2 regions of the Variovorax sp. SPNA7 genome follow, and region 2 is predicted to be linked to the other one. Evidence: predicted binding sites of a transcription regulator. Region 2 holds the regulator's gene; the other holds the start of a gene.
The links. The regulator HrcA, encoded in region 2, represses chaperone genes, less so after heat shock. The targets are predictions, from matches to a motif close to TTAGCACTCNNNNNNNNNGAGTGCTAA.

Region 1: RZE77_RS05340 (co-chaperone GroES) is a predicted target of HrcA. The motif match lies at 7,058-7,084, and genes of this name have one in related genera.

What each region holds. Positions count from the first base shown of each region.
Region 1 is NZ_CP138513.1:1,184,187-1,194,128, reverse strand. Features, by position in the region: gene RZE77_RS05365 (phospholipase D family protein) at 1-1,055, shown strand, start outside; gene RZE77_RS05360 (TonB-dependent siderophore receptor) at 1,122-3,227, shown strand; gene RZE77_RS05355 (DUF4198 domain-containing protein) at 3,227-3,973, shown strand; gene RZE77_RS05350 (T6SS phospholipase effector Tle1-like catalytic domain-containing protein) at 4,001-6,073, opposite strand; gene RZE77_RS33340 (DUF3304 domain-containing protein) at 6,070-6,462, opposite strand; gene RZE77_RS05340 (co-chaperone GroES) at 7,167-7,457, shown strand; gene groL (chaperonin GroEL) at 7,488-9,140, shown strand; gene xylB (xylulokinase) at 9,299-9,942, opposite strand, start outside.
Region 2 is NZ_CP138513.1:4,876,361-4,886,302, forward strand. Features, by position in the region: gene greB (transcription elongation factor GreB) at 1-50, opposite strand, end outside; gene RZE77_RS22825 (hypothetical protein) at 90-1,148, opposite strand; gene cysC (adenylyl-sulfate kinase) at 1,145-1,783, opposite strand; tRNA gene RZE77_RS22835 (tRNA-Arg) at 2,026-2,102, opposite strand; tRNA gene RZE77_RS22840 (tRNA-Ile) at 2,167-2,243, opposite strand; gene hrcA (heat-inducible transcriptional repressor HrcA) at 2,276-3,286, opposite strand; gene RZE77_RS22850 (NAD kinase) at 3,315-4,226, shown strand; gene recN (DNA repair protein RecN) at 4,228-5,907, shown strand; gene rapZ (RNase adapter RapZ) at 5,907-6,785, shown strand; gene mutY (A/G-specific adenine glycosylase) at 6,801-7,865, opposite strand; gene RZE77_RS22870 (dynamin family protein) at 7,873-9,840, opposite strand; gene mutM (bifunctional DNA-formamidopyrimidine glycosylase/DNA-(apurinic or apyrimidinic site) lyase) at 9,930-9,942, opposite strand, start outside.

The DNA.
Region 1 (9,942 bases), 2.2 Mb from region 2:
TGCACAACAAGCTTTTCGTGGCCGACGGCGCCATGGCCATCGCGGGCGGCCGCAACCTGGCCGACGAATATTTCCTGCGCAGCGAGGATGCCAACTTCATCGACTTCGAACTGATCATGGCCGGCCCCGTCGTCCCCGAGGCCGCCCGCATCTTCGACACCTACTGGAACAGCGACGTCGTCTACCCGCTCCAGCGGATCGCCGGCGCCAGCGGCACTCCGGAGGCGCTGAAGTCAGAGTTCGAAGCCGCCACCTCGCCGGCCCATGCCCCGCCGCCCGACGCTCTGCTCGGCACCGACCTGATGGGCGATCCGCCGCTCGGCGCCCAGCTGGCCGACATCGGCCGCATGAAGTGGATGCGCGCCGACGCCCATGCCGCGGCCGACAGCCCCAACAAGGCGCTGGGCACCCTCGCGTCGCCGGCCGAATCGCTGGCTGCGCGCTTTCATGAAATGACCGCCACGGCGCGTTCGGACGTCGTGGTGATCTCGCCCTACTTCATTCCCGGCGACGAAGGCATGGCCCGCATCCGGGAGGGCCGGGAGCGCGGCGTGCGCATCAGCGTCATCACCAATTCGCTGGCCGACAGCGACGAGCCGCTGGTCAACATCAACTACAACCGCTACCGCGTCGACATGCTGAAGCTGGGCGTGAACCTGTACGAGGTCAGCACCCGGCAGCTCAGGCGCAACCGCCAGTTCCGCAACCTGCTCAAGAAGGCGCGCGGCCGCCTGCATGCCAAGCTCGCGCTGGTCGACCGCGAATGGGTGCTGCTGGGCTCGATGAACCTCGACCCGCGCTCGGCACGGCTGAACACCGAGTTCGGCGTCCGCGTGCGAAGCTTCGAGCTGACCCAGGCCTTGCTCTATGCCTACCAGCTGGACGACATCGAGGGCGTCTACCGCGTCGTGCTGATGCCCGACGGCGAGAACGTGCAATGGATAGGCACCGGGGACGTGGACAACGAGGTGCTGGACAGCGAGCCCGATTCGAGCCTGCTCACGCGGCTGCAGCTGCTGCTGTTCTCATGGTTCGTGCCGACCGACCAGCTGTAGCGTACGTCTACAATAGGTAATGAGAGTTATTCTCATTAACTGTAAATAAAACGTCTACAAATTGCAATGAGATCCCGCATCCGGTCGTCCCGCATCGCTTTTGCCTTGCTCCCCCTCGCTTCCATTTCCCCGCTCTCCATGGCACAAGGCACCGGCACCGGACAGCCGGACCCTGCGAGCACGTCGCTGCCCGAAGTGCATGTTGTCGCCGAGCCCGAATCCGGCGGCTACAACCCCACGAGCAGCAGCGGCGCCACGCGCACCAGCACGCCGCTGCGGGAGGTGCCGCAGTCGGTGCGCATCGTCTCCAGCCAGCTGATCGAGGACATGGGTGCAACGCGCCTGGCCGACACGGTGGGTTTTGTGAGCGGGATCACGCGTCTCAACGACTTCGGCGGCACCTGGGACAACTTCGGCATCCGCGGGTTCAGCAGTACCGACATGGGATTCCTGGTCAACGGTTTCCCCGGCTCGCGCGGCTACAACCCGCCGCGCGACACCGCCACGGTCGAGCGCTTCGAATTCCTCAAGGGCCCGGCTTCGGCCGTCTACGGCAGCAGCGAGCCGGGCGGCACCATCAACATCGTCACCAAGAAGCCGGAGTTCACGCGCCGCAACACGGCCGACTTCAGCATCGGCAGCCAGGGCCTGCGCCGCAGCACGCTGGACAGCACCGGCGCGCTGAGCCAGAACGTGGCCTACCGGCTGAACCTGGCGGTGGAAGAAGGCGACAGCCGAAGCGACCTGCTGAGCAACCGGCGCACCCTGGTCGCGCCCGCGCTGACCTGGGTCATCGACGACAAGACAGTGCTCAACTACGAGTCCGAGTTCCTGCGTTCGAAAACGCCGCTGGACCGCGGGCTGATCAACGTTCGCGGCCTGCTCGGAACCCTGCCGCGCGACCGCGTGCTCAACGAGCCCGGCGACGGCAACATGACGCTCACCAGCAACACGCACCAGCTCACGCTGGACCGCCAGCTGTCGGAAAACTGGCGCGCGCGCGTCGGTGCGAGCTACAAGGAAAGCACCTTCTCCGGCAACTACACCGAAGCGACTTCCCTCGCCAGCGACAACCGGACGCTCAACCGCCGCGCCACCTGGCGCCAGCTGCCGTCGCGCGACACTTCCTTCCAGGCGGAGCTGGAAGGCAAGTTCACGACCGGCGCCCTGGCCCACACGCTGCTGGTCGGCGTGGAAGCGTCCAGGCTATGGATGAACACCGAAATCCTCCGCTCGGGCAACTATCCGATCGATATCTACCAGCCTGTCTATGGCAGGGCCCAGCCGCCGCTCACCTCGCTCACCTCCAGCTCGGACGAGCACCAGCGCGCGAGCGCCGTTTTCCTGCAAGACCAGATCAGCCTTTCGCCGCAGTGGAAGCTGCTGGTGGGCGCCCGCTACGACCACTTCAGGCAAAGCATCGAAGACCGCGTGAACCGCAACAGCGCCCAGAAGCACGATGCTGTTTCGCCGCGCGCCGGCCTCACCTACCTGCCGAACGGCTGGAGCTCCTGGTACGTCTCCGCGGGCAAGTCGTTTCGAGGTAACAGCGGCACCGACAAGAACGGCCAGGCCTTCGATCCGCAGCGTTCCACCGCGCTGGAGGCCGGCGTGAAGCTGCAGACGCTCGACCAGCGACTGGGCGCCAACCTGGCCGTGTTCGACATCAAGAAGACGAACGTGCTGACGGCAAGCGACACGCCCGGCTTCTCCGTCGCGGCCGGCGAGGTCAAGAGCAGCGGTTTCGAGGCGGACGTCTACGGCCAGATCGACAAGAACTGGCGGGTGAGCGGAAATTTCGCCTACCTCGACGCCCGCATCTCGAAGGACGCGACGCTGGCACCCGGCACGCGCATCGTGAACATCCCGAAGACGAGCGCCGGCCTGTTCGCCATCCGCGAAGATGCGCTGCCCGACGGCAGCCGCTATGGTGTGGGTGCCGGCATCAACTACGTGGGCAACCGTTCGGGCAACAGCGCCGACACCTACTCGCTGCCGGCCTACACCACCGTCAAGCTGGTGAGCTTCTGGCAGATCAACAAGACCGCCCGCGTGTCGATCGACGTGCACAACCTCTTCAACCGGAACTTCTACACCGCCTCGTGGGGCAACCTGTATGTGATTCCGGGCGCCAAGCGCAGCGTCGTGGCCAGCCTGAAGCTGGACCTCTGATGAACAAACTGCACCGAATCGCCGCCCTGGCCACGCTCGCAGCGGCGGCCGTACTTTCTTCCGCGGGCGCGCAGGCGCACGGCATCTGGTTCGCCCAGCGCTCGGGCGATCTCGCCCTGATCTATGGCGAAGGCGCCGACGACCTGGACATGGTCAAGCGGCAGCCGCTGATCACCGCGGTCAGCGCCTACGACGCGTTCGGCAAACCCGTGCCGACTGCCCTGGAGGTGAACGGACGCCTGCTGCTCGTGGACACCAGGGAGAAACCCGCCATCGTCGCGGCGGTGCTCGACAACGGCATCTGGAGCAAGACGCCGGAAGGCAAATGGCTCAAGAAGGGCAAGAACGAAGTCCCCGGCGCGCTCACGAGCGGCCACAACTTCAAATATGCGGTGCACCTGCGCAGCCCGCTGCGCAGTGCCTTGCCGCCGCTGCCCGGGCACACGCTGCAGATCGTCCCGGTCGATTCCACCCTGCCCGAGAAGCTCGGCCAAGACCTGCGCCTGCGCGTGCTCTACCAGGGCAAGCCCGTGGCGGGCGCCCTGGTGCTGGGTGATTTCGTCAACGATCCCGACGCCCCGCCCGTGGCAAGCGGCGCCGACGGCAGCGTGGTCATCAAGGTGCGCAACCAAGGCCTGAACGTCGTCACCGCCCTGTTGGCCGCACCGCCGGAAGACCCTCTCAAGACCGACAAGGTGGAGCACCTGGCATCGCTGTCCTTCGTGCTGGCGCACGCGCCGGAATAGGCGGGTAGCTCTTGCTCGCCTCCGCGGCTACCAAGGATTCGGATTGGCGCGCCTGTAGTTCTCCGACTCCATCCGCCACTGGGCGGTCTTCGTACGCAGTGCCTGGGCGGCGGCGATCTTCCTTTCGTTCGCCCTGATGACGATCCCGCGCAGGAAATCGTCGCCCCTGTTCCCCGCGTAGATGCGCCGGAACTTCGCCAGGCCAAAGCCGTTGGCCTCGAACTCGGGCATGCCGAAGCCGATGAACCCGGCCATCGAGTCGTGCACGAAACCCGAGAAGAACGCCGACACGTCCGCGGGCAGCGCCTTCGGCTTCAAGCTTTCGAGCAGCAGCACCGGCTCGCGCTCGATGTCGGTGTCGTGCACTTCGGCCTGCTGGTTGTCGGCCAGCCATTTGCGCCACCTGGCCAGGTACTCGGGCGCCCTCTTGGCAAGCGCGGCGGCCCTACCCTGCAGTTCGCCTTCCTTGAGCCGGTCCATGCGCGAATCGGCCTTGCCCCCGAGTTCGGCGAGGGTCGCCACCGGGCTCAGCAACTGAACGCCCAGGTCGAAGGCGAGCGGCTGCTTCAGCCGGTCGTCCTTGCTCCAGCTCCAGCGGCTGTTGCCGCTTTCGATGCGGCGGTCGATTTCGGCCAGCACCGCCGCAATCACATGGATCAGCGCGCGCTGCGTGGCCTGCAGCCACTGGAGCTCGCCGTCGTAGTTCTTGCCCTTGTTGGGATGCCGGCTCGCGCGCGCCCATTCCGGCGAGGCTTGCAATCCACTGTCCAGCAACTGCCAGCGGTAGGTGAAGTAGTGGCCCATGTGCTGGCGGTGCATCTCTTCCACGGGCCCGGGCGTGATGCCCGCGGCCCTGTAGTAGGCGTGGAAGGCTTCGACTGTGTCGGGATGGGGCACCAATGCATCTGCCACCGGTTCCCGCAGTTTTTCCAGCGGCGTGAAAGGCACGCCCGCAATCATGGCCGCGCAGTACATCTCGAAGCCCGGGATGCGCGCCAGCTGCCGGTCGTCCTGCTTGCGCACCAGTTGCCAATCGTCCTGTTTCCAGTCGTTCTTGCCCAGGCACATCGGCATGTAGCCGCCACCCACGTCGGAGTGCGAGCCGGGGTACACATACTCCCGCACGTTGGGCGGGTACTTGCCGTCGATGCGCACTGAGTCGAGCGGAAAGCAGGCGCGCACCTCGTGGCCCGCCACCAGGTGCAGGCACTGCTCCACGGCCGGTTGCACCTGCATGTTGTTCCAGGCCCAGCTCTGGCGCCCCTCGAACACGCTGTACAACCCGGCCGCACCGACCGAGGCCACGGTGTCGAAGAGGCCCAGGAACTGCACGCGCAGCGGGATGCCGGCAAAGAGGTAGCCGCCGTCCTTGTGTTCGCAGATCTCGTAGAGCCAGTTGACGAAAGCGCGCGCCTCGGCGGCGCCGCGAGAAAACCCGAAGACGCTGAGATTGATCTGGGTGATCTCGGGCTTGCGGTTGACCAGCTGGGACTTGAGCTTGGTCTGCCAGGTGTCCTTGAGCGTCTTGCGCCGTTCCGGGCCGAAGGAGGTGACGCCGCTCAGGTCGCGGGCCAGCTTGGCCGCCGTCTTGTTGTCGAAGATGTTGGACTTGTAGGCATACCAACTGACGGCATTGAACATCCGCGTCAGCCCCCAGATGATCCGCGGTTCGCCGTACCACGCACTGGTGGAGCCCAGCGTCTGCGAGATCTGGCCACCGAAACCCTTGCCGTCGTCGCCGATTTCTTCGAAGGGCGTGCCCACGCCGGGTATGTAGTAGCGGAAGTAGCCTGTGGTGCCGGACGTGTATCCGCCCTTATCTTGGCCTGGAAACGCGTGATACAGCCGCACCACATTGCTGTGCTTTTGTTCGCGCGGAGGACGCTCTGGCTTCTTGAAATCCGCATCCTCGTTGTTGCCGGTGCCATCGAAGAACATGCCCACGAAGATGACGCCGGTGCAGCTGGGCTTCGAACTCACAGGGTTGGCGGCGCAGACCGCCTTGTCGCGCTGCATCAGTTCGCGTGGCGTCAACGGGCGCTCGCGGCTTCGGGTCAAGCCGAGGGCGGGGTTCAAAGCCGCATCGATGCTGTCGGTCATTCAGGAAGCCTCCCTTCCTTCTCGTATTCCAGCAGTTGCTTGCTGGTTTCCCAGGGCAGCTTGTCCTCTTCGCTCATGGGATAGCGAGGATGCTCGATGCCATAGTTGGAGACCACGACCTTGACCTTGTGATCTGGATAGAAATGCGCCTGAATATCTCCCGTGCGCTTGGAATATTCAGGGATTTCAACTTCCGCTTCCTGAGGCGGTGGCGGTCTGGGACCACCTTGCGTGGTGTCGTAGCTCCACTGCACTTTGACCTTCATGCCGGGGCGCCAACGCGCCGGAACTCTTCCGCAGCATGACGATCCTCCGCCTCCAGATCTCGGCGTCAGGTTCGGCCCCCCTGCACCATCAACCGTAAAGCTCGCGATGCCCCAGTCGCTCATGTGGTTGTAGCCCATGACTGACGCTGGGACCATCTCATCGCCGCAACCGACCAGCAGCAGCGCGCATGCGCCTGCAGCCAGCCAACCCAGCTTCTGCCTCCAGGCAAGGCGGAAGGTCGATCTAGCGATCTCTATGAATTTTCTGAGCAAGGTGTTCCCCATCACGATGGTGGCGGGCTTGCCCAGCAGGGCCTTCGCGTCGATGGCGTTGTTGCTGCCCAGCAGGTCCAGGTCGAAAGCGTGGGCCTGACTAAGCGCCTCGCGCCCGACCAAGCGGTGGAATTGCAGTGCTTCGCCCAGCGGCGTCTGGATGGTGACGCGGCGCTTCATGGCTGCCGCAGGCGTGCAGGCACGCCGTGTAGATTGAACATGGGACTCCCTGAATGCGTCCTGCCGCTCCGGATACGGGCTGGCTTTTGTGCAGGGATTATGTAAGTCGATGTTCCTGCGGCGGAAGCACCCGAAAGTAGCAATTGCGAGCCGCACACCCGCCGTTCACGTGAAAAAATGCACGTCCAGGGGCGGCGGCTGACGCCCGCTTCTCCCGCATCCACCCCGCCCCCGGCCCTTGAAAGTCCGCCGATTGCCCTTATGATTAGCACTCGCTGCTGACGAGTGCTAACAAGCCTCGCTTCCAGTCGATGGGCCGCCGGCCTTTCCCGCCGGCGCCCGACCACAACCCCGTTTCTTATCCAGGAGATGCAATGAAACTTCGTCCTTTGGCCGATCGCGTGATCGTCAAGCGTGTTGACAGCGAAACCAAGACCGCCTCCGGCATCGTCATCCCCGACGCAGCCGCCGAAAAGCCCGATCAGGGTGAAGTCCTGGCCGTGGGCCCGGGCAAGCGTACCGACAAGGGCGACCTGACCGCACTGACCGTCAAGGTCGGCGACCGCGTCCTGTTCGGCAAGTACAGCGGCCAGACCGTCAAGGTCGATGGCGACGAACTGCTGGTCATGAAGGAAGACGACCTGTTCGCGGTCGTCGAGAAGTAATCCATCCATCCCCATTCGGAGTAATAAAACATGGCAGCAAAAGACGTAGTCTTCGGCGGTGAAGCCCGCGCACGCATGGTCGAGGGTGTCAACATCCTCGCCAACGCAGTCAAGGTGACCCTGGGCCCCAAGGGCCGCAACGTGGTGCTCGAGCGCTCGTTCGGCGCCCCCACCGTCACCAAGGACGGTGTGTCGGTCGCCAAGGAAATCGAACTCAAGGACAAGCTCCAGAACATGGGCGCCCAGCTCGTGAAGGAAGTGGCTTCCAAGACCAGCGACAACGCCGGTGACGGCACCACCACCGCGACCGTGCTGGCCCAGGCCATCGTTCGCGAAGGTTTCAAGCTGGTGGCTGCCGGCATGAACCCGATGGACCTGAAGCGCGGCATCGACAAGGCTGTCACGGCCCTGGTCGCCGAGCTGAAGAAGGCTTCCAAGCCCACCACCACGTCGAAGGAAATCGCGCAAGTCGGCTCGATCTCGGCCAACAGCGACGAAACCATCGGCAAGCTCATCGCTGACGCGATGGACAAGGTCGGCAAGGAAGGCGTGATCACCGTGGAAGACGGCAAGTCGCTGGACAGCGAACTCGACGTCGTCGAAGGCATGCAGTTCGACCGCGGCTACCTGTCGCCCTACTTCATCAACAACCCCGAGAAGCAATCGGCGCTGTTGGACAACCCCTTCGTGCTGCTGTTCGACAAGAAGATCAGCAACATCCGCGACCTGCTCCCCACGCTGGAACAAGTCGCCAAGGCTGGCCGTCCGCTCCTGATCATTGCCGAAGAAGTCGAAGGCGAAGCCTTGGCTACGCTGGTGGTGAACACGATCCGCGGCATCCTGAAGGTCGTGGCTGTGAAGGCACCTGGCTTCGGCGACCGCCGCAAGGCCATGCTCGAAGACATCGCCATCCTGACGGGCGGCAAGGTCATCGCTGAAGAAGTGGGCCTGACGCTCGAAAAGGTGACGCTGGCCGACCTGGGCCAGGCCAAGCGCATCGAAGTGGGCAAGGAAAACACCATCATCATCGACGGTTCGGGCGCTGCGGCCGACATCGAAGCCCGCGTGAAGCAAGTGCGCGTGCAGATCGAAGAAGCCACGAGCGACTACGACCGTGAAAAGCTGCAAGAGCGCGTGGCCAAGCTGGCCGGCGGTGTGGCAGTGATCAAGGTTGGCGCTGCCACCGAAGTCGAGATGAAGGAAAAGAAGGCTCGCGTGGAAGATGCATTGCATGCCACCCGCGCTGCAGTGGAAGAAGGCGTTGTGGCTGGCGGCGGCGTGGCTCTGCTGCGTGCCAAGCAAGCCGTGGGCGACTCGATCAAGGGCGACAACGCCGACCAGGACGCCGGCATCAAGCTGGTGCTCAAGGCCATCGAAGCACCCCTGCGCGAAATCGTGAATAACGCCGGCGGCGAAGCCTCGGTGGTGGTGAACGCTGTGTTGGCCGGCAAGGGCAACTACGGCTTCAACGCTGCGAACGACACGTACGGCGACATGCTCGAGCTGGGCATCCTGGACCCGACGAAGGTCACCCGCACCGCGCTGCAGAACGCCGCCTCGGTGTCCTCGCTGCTGCTGACGACCGAAGCCATGGTCGCCGACGCACCGAAGGATGAGGCCGGTGCCGGCGGCGGCATGCCCGACATGGGCGGCATGGGTGGTATGGGCGGCATGGGGATGTAATTTCGCTCGCCCCCAGGCTGCGCGGCACTTCGTGTCCGCTACGCCCACCCCCTACCGGGGGCAACACCTGCGGCCCGGCAAAGCCGGTTCCGCGGTGTTTCGCGAAAGTAAAAAACCCGTCTTGCGACGGGTTTTTTTATGGGCGCTCGGTGCTGGCTCTATCGAAACTGGTCGCGCAGCGCCATATAGAGCACCTGGAAGCGCGCATGGCGCGTCTTGTGCCCATCGGCACCTTCGAGCGAAGGCACCAGCTGTTGCTTCACCGGCGGCAGCGTGCACACCTCGGTCACTTCGCCGCCGTCGGCCAGCCACGCGAGCCGCGCCGCACCCAGCGCCCCACCCGTCTCGCTGCCCGCGTACAGCGTGAGCGGCACCTGGAAGATGTCGGCCAGCAACTGGCCCCACCAGACACTGCGCGCGCCGCCGCCCACCAGCGCCACTTCGCGCAGCGGCATGCCGGTCGGCAGCCGCAGGGTGTCGAAGCCGTCGCGCAGCCCGAAGCTCACGCCCTCGACCACGGCATAGGCGATCTCCGCCGGCCCGTGCGCATGCGTGAGCCCGAACAGCACGCCCTGCGCGTAGGGGTTGTTGTGCGGCGACCGCTCGCCCGAGAGGTAGGGCAGGAACAGCGGGCAGCGCGCACGATCCGCCAGCGCAACCGACGTCGCCGCTTCGAGCAGCGCGGCCTCGTCGGCGAACCTGAAGGTCCTGGCGGCCCAGCTCACCGCGCTCGCAGCCGAGAGCATCACCGACATCTGGTGCCAGCGCCCGGGCAGCGCATGGCAGAAGGCATGCATCGCCT
Region 2 (9,942 bases):
CCGTCGTCGTCACCGTCGCTCTCGATTTCCTTGGTGAATGCTTTGCTCAACTTGGTAGAACCTCTGGTCTCAAGGAAGGGATGGCCTCTTCACCGTATTTTCAACATTCGCGACAGGGTGCGCAGCGGCGCCGTCACGCGCCACGAGTTTGAGGCCCGGATGGCAGCGCATTGCGCTTCCAGGTGCGAGGCGCGCAATCTTGCGCGCTCCAGGTCCTGCGCGAGAACGGCCTGGCTGCGCCGGGATTCGGCCAGTTCATGCTGGCGCGCATCGCGATCGGCGATCGCCTCGCTCAATTGATGCTGGCAGGCCGCGCGGCCGGCAATGGCTTCGTCCAGTTCGCGCTGCTGCTCGGCACGGCCAGCAGTCGCTTCGTCGAGTTTCCGCTGGAGAACGGCACGCTCGGACACGGCCTTGTCCAGTTCACGCTTGATCGCCACGCGGTCCAGGGTGGCCTGAGAAGGAAATTCGATGCCCGGCGTGCCCGCGGTGTGGTCAGCAAGCTCCCTGCCCACCCGGACCTTCGCCGGCACTGCCGTCTCCCGATGGGCCGACAGTGCGCGCTCCCTGTCGAGCTTCGCGCCGAGGACCGGATGCAGCTTGTCATAGAGGTACGCCGGGTCCTCCACGAGACGCGGAAAGTCGAGCATCACCAGCGGCACGTCGTGCTTGACCAGCGTGTGCATCAATTCATGAAAGCCCAGCGCAAGAAGGCGCGCTTCGTCGATCGGATTGAGCGAATAGACAATACCGCCCGGCGTGGTTCCCCACGACTCCCAAAGCCGGCAATCGTCCGGCAGCCCTTCCATGGCATACCGCGCGCGCAACTCGTTGACCACGCGGCTGGTAGAGGCTTCCACGATGCTGCGCATGGGGAAGATCACCGCATCGAGCGCGATGGACGGGTCCGCGAGCAGGCGCGTGGCATAGGCATGCAGCCAGGGCGACTTGATGACGTAGGGCAGGTCGGGGTTGTCGAACGGCAGGTCCTCGAGGCCCGCGTTGGCATCCTCGTTATAGGTGCTCGCTGCCGGATGCCTTGCAAGATGCGTATCCAGCCCGCAAGCCGCCAGGTACTGAACGAGGAATGTCGTGCCGGCGCGCCCCGTTCCGGCAATCATCAGGTGGTTTTTTCTTGCGGGCGTCATTGATGCAGCGTCCAGGTTGGCGCCGAACCTTCCAGCGAAGCCATGATCTGCTCCACCGCGGCCGCGACATCGCAGCTGGAAGTGTCGACTGTGAGAGCGGGGTTTGCCGGTGCTTCGAAGATGTCGGACACGCCGGTAAAGCGCGCAATCTCGCCCTGCCGCGCTCGCACGTACATCCCCTTGGGATCGCGCCGCTCGCAGACGGCCAAGGGCGCATGCACGAAGACCTCGTGGTACGAAGGGCCGACGATCGAGCGCGCGAGATCCCTGAGCGCCTGCAGCGGTGAAACGACGGCAACGATTGCCACGATGCCCTGCTCGTTCAACAGCCGCGCGATGTGGGCAATGCGGCGGATGTTCTCGTGGCGGTCTTCCGCGCTGAAGCCGAGCCCGCGGTTCAGCCCCTTGCGGACCTCGTCTCCATCCAGCCTCACGGCACCCACGCCCTGGGCCCGCAGCAAGGGCTGCAAGGCGGCGGCGATGGTGGACTTTCCCGCGCCGGACAGCCCCGTGAGCCATATGACGGGCGGCGGCCGCGGCGTTGTCGAAGCAGGACGATCGTCTGGATTCTGCAACTGTTCTGGCATCGAAAAACAGATCTGCCCGGGTGTGGCGATCCAAGAGAGATGGCTCACCCGGCGTGAAGGAAGACGAAGGTTCTCAAGCGGCCCGTTTTCTTCCGGCTCCTCCGATGAACATCAAGAATGCCTCAACAACACCCGAAGGTCGAGAGCGTCTGGCGCAGGACCGATCGCATCGCACGGAGCCCCGGAACGGGGACATTGCCCGTGATCTCGTTGAACGGAAAAAGATTCCGCAGAGCGCCGCGCAAAAAGAAAAAGGGTTAGGACACGTAATGTCCTAACCCTTCAAAGAGTGGTGCGGCTGGCAGGAATTGAACCCACGACCCCTTGGTTCGTAGCCAAGTACTCTATCCAACTGAGCTACAGCCGCACAGCTATCGATTATAGCATCCATTTTTGGGCCTTGGCGGACCAAGCTCAGAAATGAATGCAAGTGGTAGGCCGTGATGGGCTTGAACCATCGACCAACGGATTATGAGTCCGCTGCTCTAACCAACTGAGCTAACGGCCCACGAGAGGCCACGATTCTATTCGCGGCGTCGCTTACTTGCGGTGGCTCAGCGCATTGCTGACCAGCCGCGAGGTGATGTCGACGATCTGGATCATGCGCTCGTAGGGCATGCGGGTCGGGCCGATCACGCCCAGCGTGCCCACCACCTGTCCGTCGACTTCGTAGTTGGCGCTGACGATGGAAAGCTCCTCGAACGGCACCACCTGGCTCTCGCCGCCGATGAAGATGCGCACGCCCTCGGCCTTGCTCGACACGTCGAGCAGCCGCATCAGCTGCGCCTTCTGCTCGAACAGCTCGAAGGCACGGCGCAGCTGCCCCATGTCGCTCGAAAAATCGGTGACGGAAAGCAGGTTGCGCTCGCCGGAAATCACGACGTCGTCTTCCTGTGCCTCGGTGAGCACCTCGGAACTGACCTTGACCGCCGCCTGCATCAGCGCGGCAATCTCGCCGCGCAGTTTTTCGACTTCGGACTGCAGGCGGTCGCGCACCTGCTCGATGGTCAGGCCCGCGTAGTGGGCATTGATGTAGTTCGATGCTTCCACCAGTTGCGACTGCGTGTAATCGGCTTCCGGAAAGATCACGCGGTTCTGCACGTCGCCGTCGGGCGAGACGATGATCACCAGCAGCCGCCGGTCCGAAAGCCGCAGGAACTCGATCTGCTTGAAGACCGAGGCGCGCCGCGGCGCCATGACCACGCCGACGAACTGCGACAGGTTGGACAGCAGGTTGGCCGCGTTGGCAATCACCTTCTGCGGCTGGTCAGGGGGCAGGTGGCTCGGCGCGTTCATGTGCTCGCGCTGGGCGGTGAGCATGGTGTCGACGAACAGCCGGTAGCCGCGCGCGGTGGGAATGCGTCCGGCCGAGGTGTGCGGGCTGGTGATCAGCCCCAATCCCTCGAGGTCGGACATGACGTTGCGGATGGTCGCGGGAGACAGGTCAAGACCCGGGGCGCGCGACAAAGTCCGCGACCCGACCGGCTGGCCTTCGGCGATATAACGCTCGACCAGCGTCTTGAGGAGCAACTTGGCACGGTCGTCCAGCATTGCAAGATTTTAGTGTTGTAATTTGTAGATGACTTCCCGCTTTCGTCACGTCGCGCTGATCGGCAAATACCAGGCTTCAGGCGCCCGGGCGCAGGCCGATGCCCGCGACGGCGTGATGGAAGATATCGGCGCCTTCCTGGAATCGCAAGGGTGCGAGGTGTTCGTCGAAAGATCGGCGGCCGAGGAAGCCGATACGGACGCGAGCGTCGGCGGCCGCTACCAGCCGCTGAGCGTCGAGGAAATCGGCCAGCGCTGCGATCTGGGCCTGGTGGTGGGAGGCGACGGAACCATGCTGGGCATCGGCCGGCAACTCGCCTGCTACGGGATTCCGCTGATCGGCATCAACCGCGGCCGGCTCGGATTCATCACCGACATTCCGCTGGACAACTACCAGGCCACGCTGATTCCCATGCTGGCCGGCGAATACGAGGAAGACCACCGCAGCCTCATGCATGCGCAGGTCATGCGCGACGGCGCCTCGGTCTTCGATGCGCTGGCGATGAACGACGTGGTGGTCAACCGCGGCGCCACCTCGGGCATGGTCGAGCTGCGCGTTTCGGTCGGCCGGCATTTCGTGGCCAACCAGCGCGCCGACGGCCTGATCATCGCGTCGCCCACGGGTTCGACGGCCTATGCGCTCTCGGCCGGCGGGCCGCTGCTGCATCCGGCGGTGCCGGGCTGGGTGCTGGTGCCCATTGCACCGCACACGCTGTCGAACCGCCCCGTGCTGCTGCCCGATGCCGACGAAATCGTGATCGAACTGGTGGCGGGGCGCGACGCCAGCGCCAATTTCGACATGCAGTCGCTGGCATCGCTCGCGATCGGCGATCGCGTGGTGGTGCGCCGCTCCGACTTCCGCGTGCGCTTCCTGCACCCGCGCGGCTGGAGCTATTTCGACACGCTGCGCAAGAAACTTCACTGGAACGAAGGGGGCTCCTGAAATGGCGCTGCGACGCATCGCATTGCGCGACTTCGTGATCGTGCGATCACTCGAACTCGACCTGTCGGCAGGCTTCACTGTATTGACCGGCGAGACCGGCGCGGGCAAGTCGATACTGATCGATGCGCTCCAGCTGGCGCTCGGCAACCGGGCCGACGCGGGCGCGGTGCGCGAAGGCGCCGAACGGCTCGACGTCAGCGCCGAATTCGACGCCGACCCGGCACTCGCGGCCTGGCTCGACGAGGGCGGCTTCGAAAACGGCGACGCCCTGCTGCTGCGCCGCACCGTCGACCTGCAGGGCCGCAGCCGCGGCTGGATCAACGGCAGCCCGGCCACCGCCACCCAGTTGCGCGAGCTCGGCGACCGCCTGCTCGACATCCACGGCCAGCATGCATGGCAGAGCCTGACGCGGCCCGAGGCCGTGCGCGGCCTGCTCGACGCCTATGCCGGCGTGCGCACCGATGCGCTGGACGCAGCCTGGCAGAGCTGGCGCCAGGCGCTTTCCGCGCTCGACCATGCGCGCTCGGCACAAGATTCGCTGCTGCGCGAACGCGAGCGGCTGCAATGGCAGATCGCCGAAGTCATGAAGCTGGCGCCGGCCGAAGGCGAGTGGGAAGAGCTTTCGACCCAGCACGCGCGCGTCTCCAATGCGCAGGCGCTGATCGACGCGGCGCAGGGCGCGAGCCAGGCGCTCGAGGACGACGACAGCGGCGCGCTCGCCGCCCTGTCGCGCGCCGTCACCCTGCTGCAGAACTGCGAGCACATCGAGCCCGAATTCCGGGCCCTCGGCGAAGTGCTGGCCTCCAGCGTCGCCCAGGCTTCCGATGCCGCCCACACGCTGCACAGCTACCTGCGCGACGCCGAGGCCGATCCGCAGCGGCTGGCCGAACTCGACGAGCGCATGGGGCTGTGGATGTCGCTCGCGCGCCGCTACAAGCGCACGCCGGACGATCTGCCGGCGCTCCTGGCCGGCTGGCAGGCCGAGCTGCAGGCGCTCGACGCACAGAGCGATCTCGCAGGCCTGGAGCGCGCCGAACAAGGTGCGCAGCAGGCCTACCTGAAGGAAGCCAGGGCGCTCGCCAAGGCGCGCAAGCTGGCCGCCCCGCGCCTGGCCGAGGCGGTCACGCAGGCGATGCAGGGGCTTGGCATGCAGGGCGGGCGCTTCGAGGTCGAGCTGCTGCCGCTGGCGCAGCCGGGCCGCGCGGGTCTCGAAGACGTGGCCTTTCTCGTGAGCGGCCATCCCGGAAGCACGCCGCGCCCCATCGGCAAGGTGGCTTCGGGCGGCGAGCTCTCGCGCATCGCACTGGCCATTGCGGTCACCACCAGCCAGCTCGGCGCCGCGCAGACGCTGATCTTCGACGAGGTCGACGCCGGCGTCGGCGGGGCCGTTGCCGAGACCGTGGGCCGGCTCATGAAGCAGCTCGGGCGCGATCGCCAGGTGCTGGCGGTCACCCATCTGCCGCAGGTCGCCGCCTGCGCCGACCACCACCTGGTGGTGGCCAAGCGCCAGACGACGGCAGCCGGCCAGGACGGCCCGCGCACCGAAAGCGGCGTCTCGCGGCTCGACGACGACACCCGCGCCCGCGAAATCGCCCGCATGCTCGGCGGCGAGAAGCTTTCGCAGACCTCGCTGGCGCATGCCCGCGAAATGCTGGGCCACAAGACTTCGGCGGCGCTGTGATGGAACTCGACCTGGTGCTCATCACCGGCATGTCGGGCTCGGGCAAGTCGGTGGCGCTGCATGCGCTGGAAGACGCCGGCTACTACTGCGTCGACAACCTGCCGCCCGAGCTGCTGACCGCCTTCATCGCGCTGCAGCACGAGCAGCAGGCCACGCGCGTGGCCATTGCCATGGACGTGCGCAGCGGCGTGTCGCTGCCGATCGTTCCGCAGCAGCTCGAGGCCTTGCGGCAGGACGGCGTTTCGCTGCGCTCGCTTTTCCTCGATGCGACCACCGACGCACTGCTGCGGCGCTATTCGGAAACCCGCCGGCGCCATCCGCTGTCGCGCCAGGAGGGCCGCAACGACGTGCCCGAGCAGGAGCGCGTGCTGGTGCAGGCCATCGAACTCGAGCGCGAACTGCTGGCCGACCTGCGCGACGGCGCCGACGTGATCGACACCAGCCTCATCCGGCCGGCCCAGCTGCAGAGCTACATCAAGGCGCTGATCTCGGCGCCGCAGAGCAGTGCATTGACGCTGGTGTTCGAATCCTTCGCCTTCAAGCGCGGCGTGCCGCTGGACGCCGACTACGTGTTCGACGTGCGCATGCTGCCCAATCCGCACTACGTGCCCGCGCTGCGGCCGCTCACCGGTCGCGATGCGCCGGTGGTCGAATGGCTGCGCGAGCACGACGACGTCGCGCGCATGTACGACGACATCGAGCAGTTCCTCTCGCGCTGGCTCGATGCGCTGGCGCGGGACCATCGCAGCTACGTGACCGTGGCCATCGGCTGCACCGGCGGCCAGCATCGCTCGGTGTTCCTGGTCGAGCAGCTCGCACGCGCGTTCGGAACCCGCTGGGTCGCCCTCAAGCGGCACCGCGAACTCGACGCGGCCTGAGTTCGCGTCCGCCGGCTAGTCCGCGCTGCTGCTCTCGAGCAGCTTGCGCATCGGTGCCGGCAGCCCCAGCCGACCCCACTCCTGCGCATCCACCCAGCGCGCGGCATCGCCCTGTGGCTGGCTGCCCTGCAGCAGCACCGGATGAAGGTGCAGGTCCTTGTGGGTCAGCACATGCACGAAGGGCGGCAGGTCCTGTGCGCCGGCCAGCGCCGCCGGCGGCAGCGCGGCCAGCAGCTCTTCGCGGCTCTCGAACACGGGCGGGCAGTAGAGCCCGGCCCAGATGCCCTTGGCCGGCCGCTTCTCGAGCCAGACGCGGCCTTGTGCATCGCGCGCGAGCAGCGCCCAGAGCGACTGGGCGCTGCGCTTGAGCTTGCGCGTCTTGACCGGGTAGCGCTCCGGCTGGCCTTCGCGCAGCCCCACGCATGTCTTGTTCAGCGGACAGATCATGCAGCTCGGCTTGCGCGGCAGGCAGACCGTGGCGCCCAGGTCCATCACGCCTTGCGTATAGCTCGCGATGACTTCCTTCTGCTCGGCCGGCGGCAGCAGCTGCGTGGCCCGGTCCCACAGCGCGCGCTCCTGTGCCGACGAGGACATGTCGCCGCCAAAGCCGAGCACGCGCGTCAGCACGCGCTTGACATTGCCGTCGAGAATCGCGACCCGCTCGCCGAAGCAGAAGGCCGCGATCGCCGCGGAGGTCGAGCGGCCGATGCCGGGCAGGGTCTCGAGCTCGGCGGCCGTGCGCGGAAACTCGCCGCCGAAGCGCGCCACCACCTCCTGCGCGCAGCGGTGCATGTTGCGGGCGCGGCTGTAGTAGCCCAGGCCGCTCCAGAGCCCGAAGACCTCGTCCTCGGTGCCGTCGGCCAGCGCCCGCACGGTCGGAAAGCGTTCGAGAAAGCGCGCGAAGTACCCGAGCACGGTCGAGACCTGGGTCTGCTGGAGCATGACCTCCGACAGCCACACGCGGTACGGATCCCGCGTGTTCTGCCACGGCAGCGCGCTGCGCCCGTGGCTGCGCTGCCAGGCCACGACGCGCTCGGCAAAATCGGCCGGCGCCTGCGGCTGCACGGCCGCAGCCGGCACCGGACGATCAGGCCGCCGCACGCAGTTCGCCGACGGCGGCAGCATCAGCTGCCGGCCTTCCCTGTTGCGCAATGGCCGAGGTGAATTCATGGAGCCGAAGATGCAGCTCGGCCAGGCTGCTTTCCTGCTGGGCCAGCTCGAGCAGGCGTTCGTCGAGGTTGCCTGCCGCATTCTGGATGCGCTCGATCGCCTCGATGCGCTTGCTGAAATTGCGGCGGCGCTCCTTCAGCTGCGCATCGATCTGGGCGCTGGCGCCCTTGCTCCAGCGCTCGACCTCGGTCATGGCCGCTTCGTTGACCAGCCGCAGGCGGCTTGCGAGCGCCCGCACCAGCTTGTCGCAGAAGTCCGCCTGCGCGAGCTTCAGCAGGTTGCCCACGCCCAGGTAGTGGATGTGGCTGCGCTCGATCTGGCTGAGCTCCTGCTCGAAGCTCGTCAGGTCGGGTTCGGCCGGAGCCTGCAAGGTGAAGCCCTGCTCCGCGTTGAGCTGGCGGAAGGTGGCGTGCAGCATCGACTGGATCTCGGCCGTCGTCGCCTGCACTTCGCGCAGGTTGTTGCGCAGCGAGTCGAAGGTCTCGCCGTACACCTTGCGCACGTTGAACTTGACGCCCGGTCGCTTGAGCGCGGCCGAAAGCCGCACCATGTCTTCCTTGAGCGCGGTGCGGCCGAGCACGGCGTACACCTCGCGCAGCAGCTTGCCCTGCACCGAACGCAGCGCGAGGATGCGGGTGTTGCTGCCCTCGAACTCGGTCTGTTCCTGGTCGATGCGCGCACGCATGTGCCGAATGACCGACACGTTCTTGCCGCGCAATCCCTGCAGCTCGAGCGCCTGTTCCGACAGGTCGCGCTGGCGCACTTTCAGGATGCGCTCGGCCTCGGTCCGCAGTGCCACCATGCCGGCGTCCACCGCGAGCCGCAGCATGGTTTCGCGCTTGCCGAGCACGCCTTCGGCGAGCAGCGCCTCGAAAGCCGGCAGCCGGCTGGCGTCGAGCAGCCGCGCATCGCGCTGGATCTTTGCCTGCAGGCCCTTCTGCGCCGACACCGGCAGCACCTGCACCAGCGGCACCTCGAGGAACTTGGCCGCGACCTCGCGCTGGCGCTCGATCTGGAGTTCGATCTGCGCGGGCGTGCTCAGCGAGTCCCACATGGTGTCGATCTTGTTGAGCACCACGAAGCGCGTGTCGCTGCCTTCGCTTTCGGTGACCAGGTGCTCGCGCCAGATCGACAGGTCGGAACGCGTCACACCGGTTTCGGCACCCAGGATGAAGACCACGGCATGCGCCTGCGGGATCAGGCTCACCGTGAGCTCGGGCTCGGCGCCGATGGCGTTCAGGCCCGGGGTATCGAGGATCACCAGCCCCTGCTCCAGCAGCGGATGCGGCATGTTCAGGATGGCGTGGCGCCAGCGCGGAATCTCGACGCGGCCTTCGGCGTCCTGCACGGGGTTGTCGTCCGGCGTCTCCTCGTTCCAGAAGCCCAGTGCGTGCGCCTCGTCCTTGCTGACCCAGCGCACTTCGGCCACCTTGCTCATGGCCTGGGCCAGCTGGTCGGCATCGGCCACGTCGATCGCGATTTCGGTCCAGCGCCCGGCCTTTTCACGCCAGTGCGTGAGCGAATGGGGTTCCAGGCGGGTCTCGATCGGCAGCAGCCGCAGCTTCGGCGACTGCGCGGCGTCGTAGCCCAGCTCGGTCGGGCACATCGTGGTGCGCCCCGCGCTGGCCGGCATGATGCGGCGACCGTAAGCGGCGAAGAAAATCGCGTTGATGAGTTCCGACTTGCCGCGCGAGAACTCCGCCACGAAGGCCACCATGACCTTGCTGGTGCGGATCTGCAGCTCGAGGCCGCGCAGGCGCTCGGCCACCGCCTGGTCGAGCAGCTCGTTCTCGGTCAGCCAGCGGGACAGCCACTGCAGGCGGTGCGCGAAATTGCTCCGCCAGGCACCGTGCTGATCGAGTTGTTGATTGAAAGAGCGGCTCAAGGGGAATATGTAAGAAAGAACTTACAAATATAGCATTGCAAACTGGGGAGCAACCGATTGCAGGATATGCCAACCCGGCGGCTAAGACACTATTTTTGACAA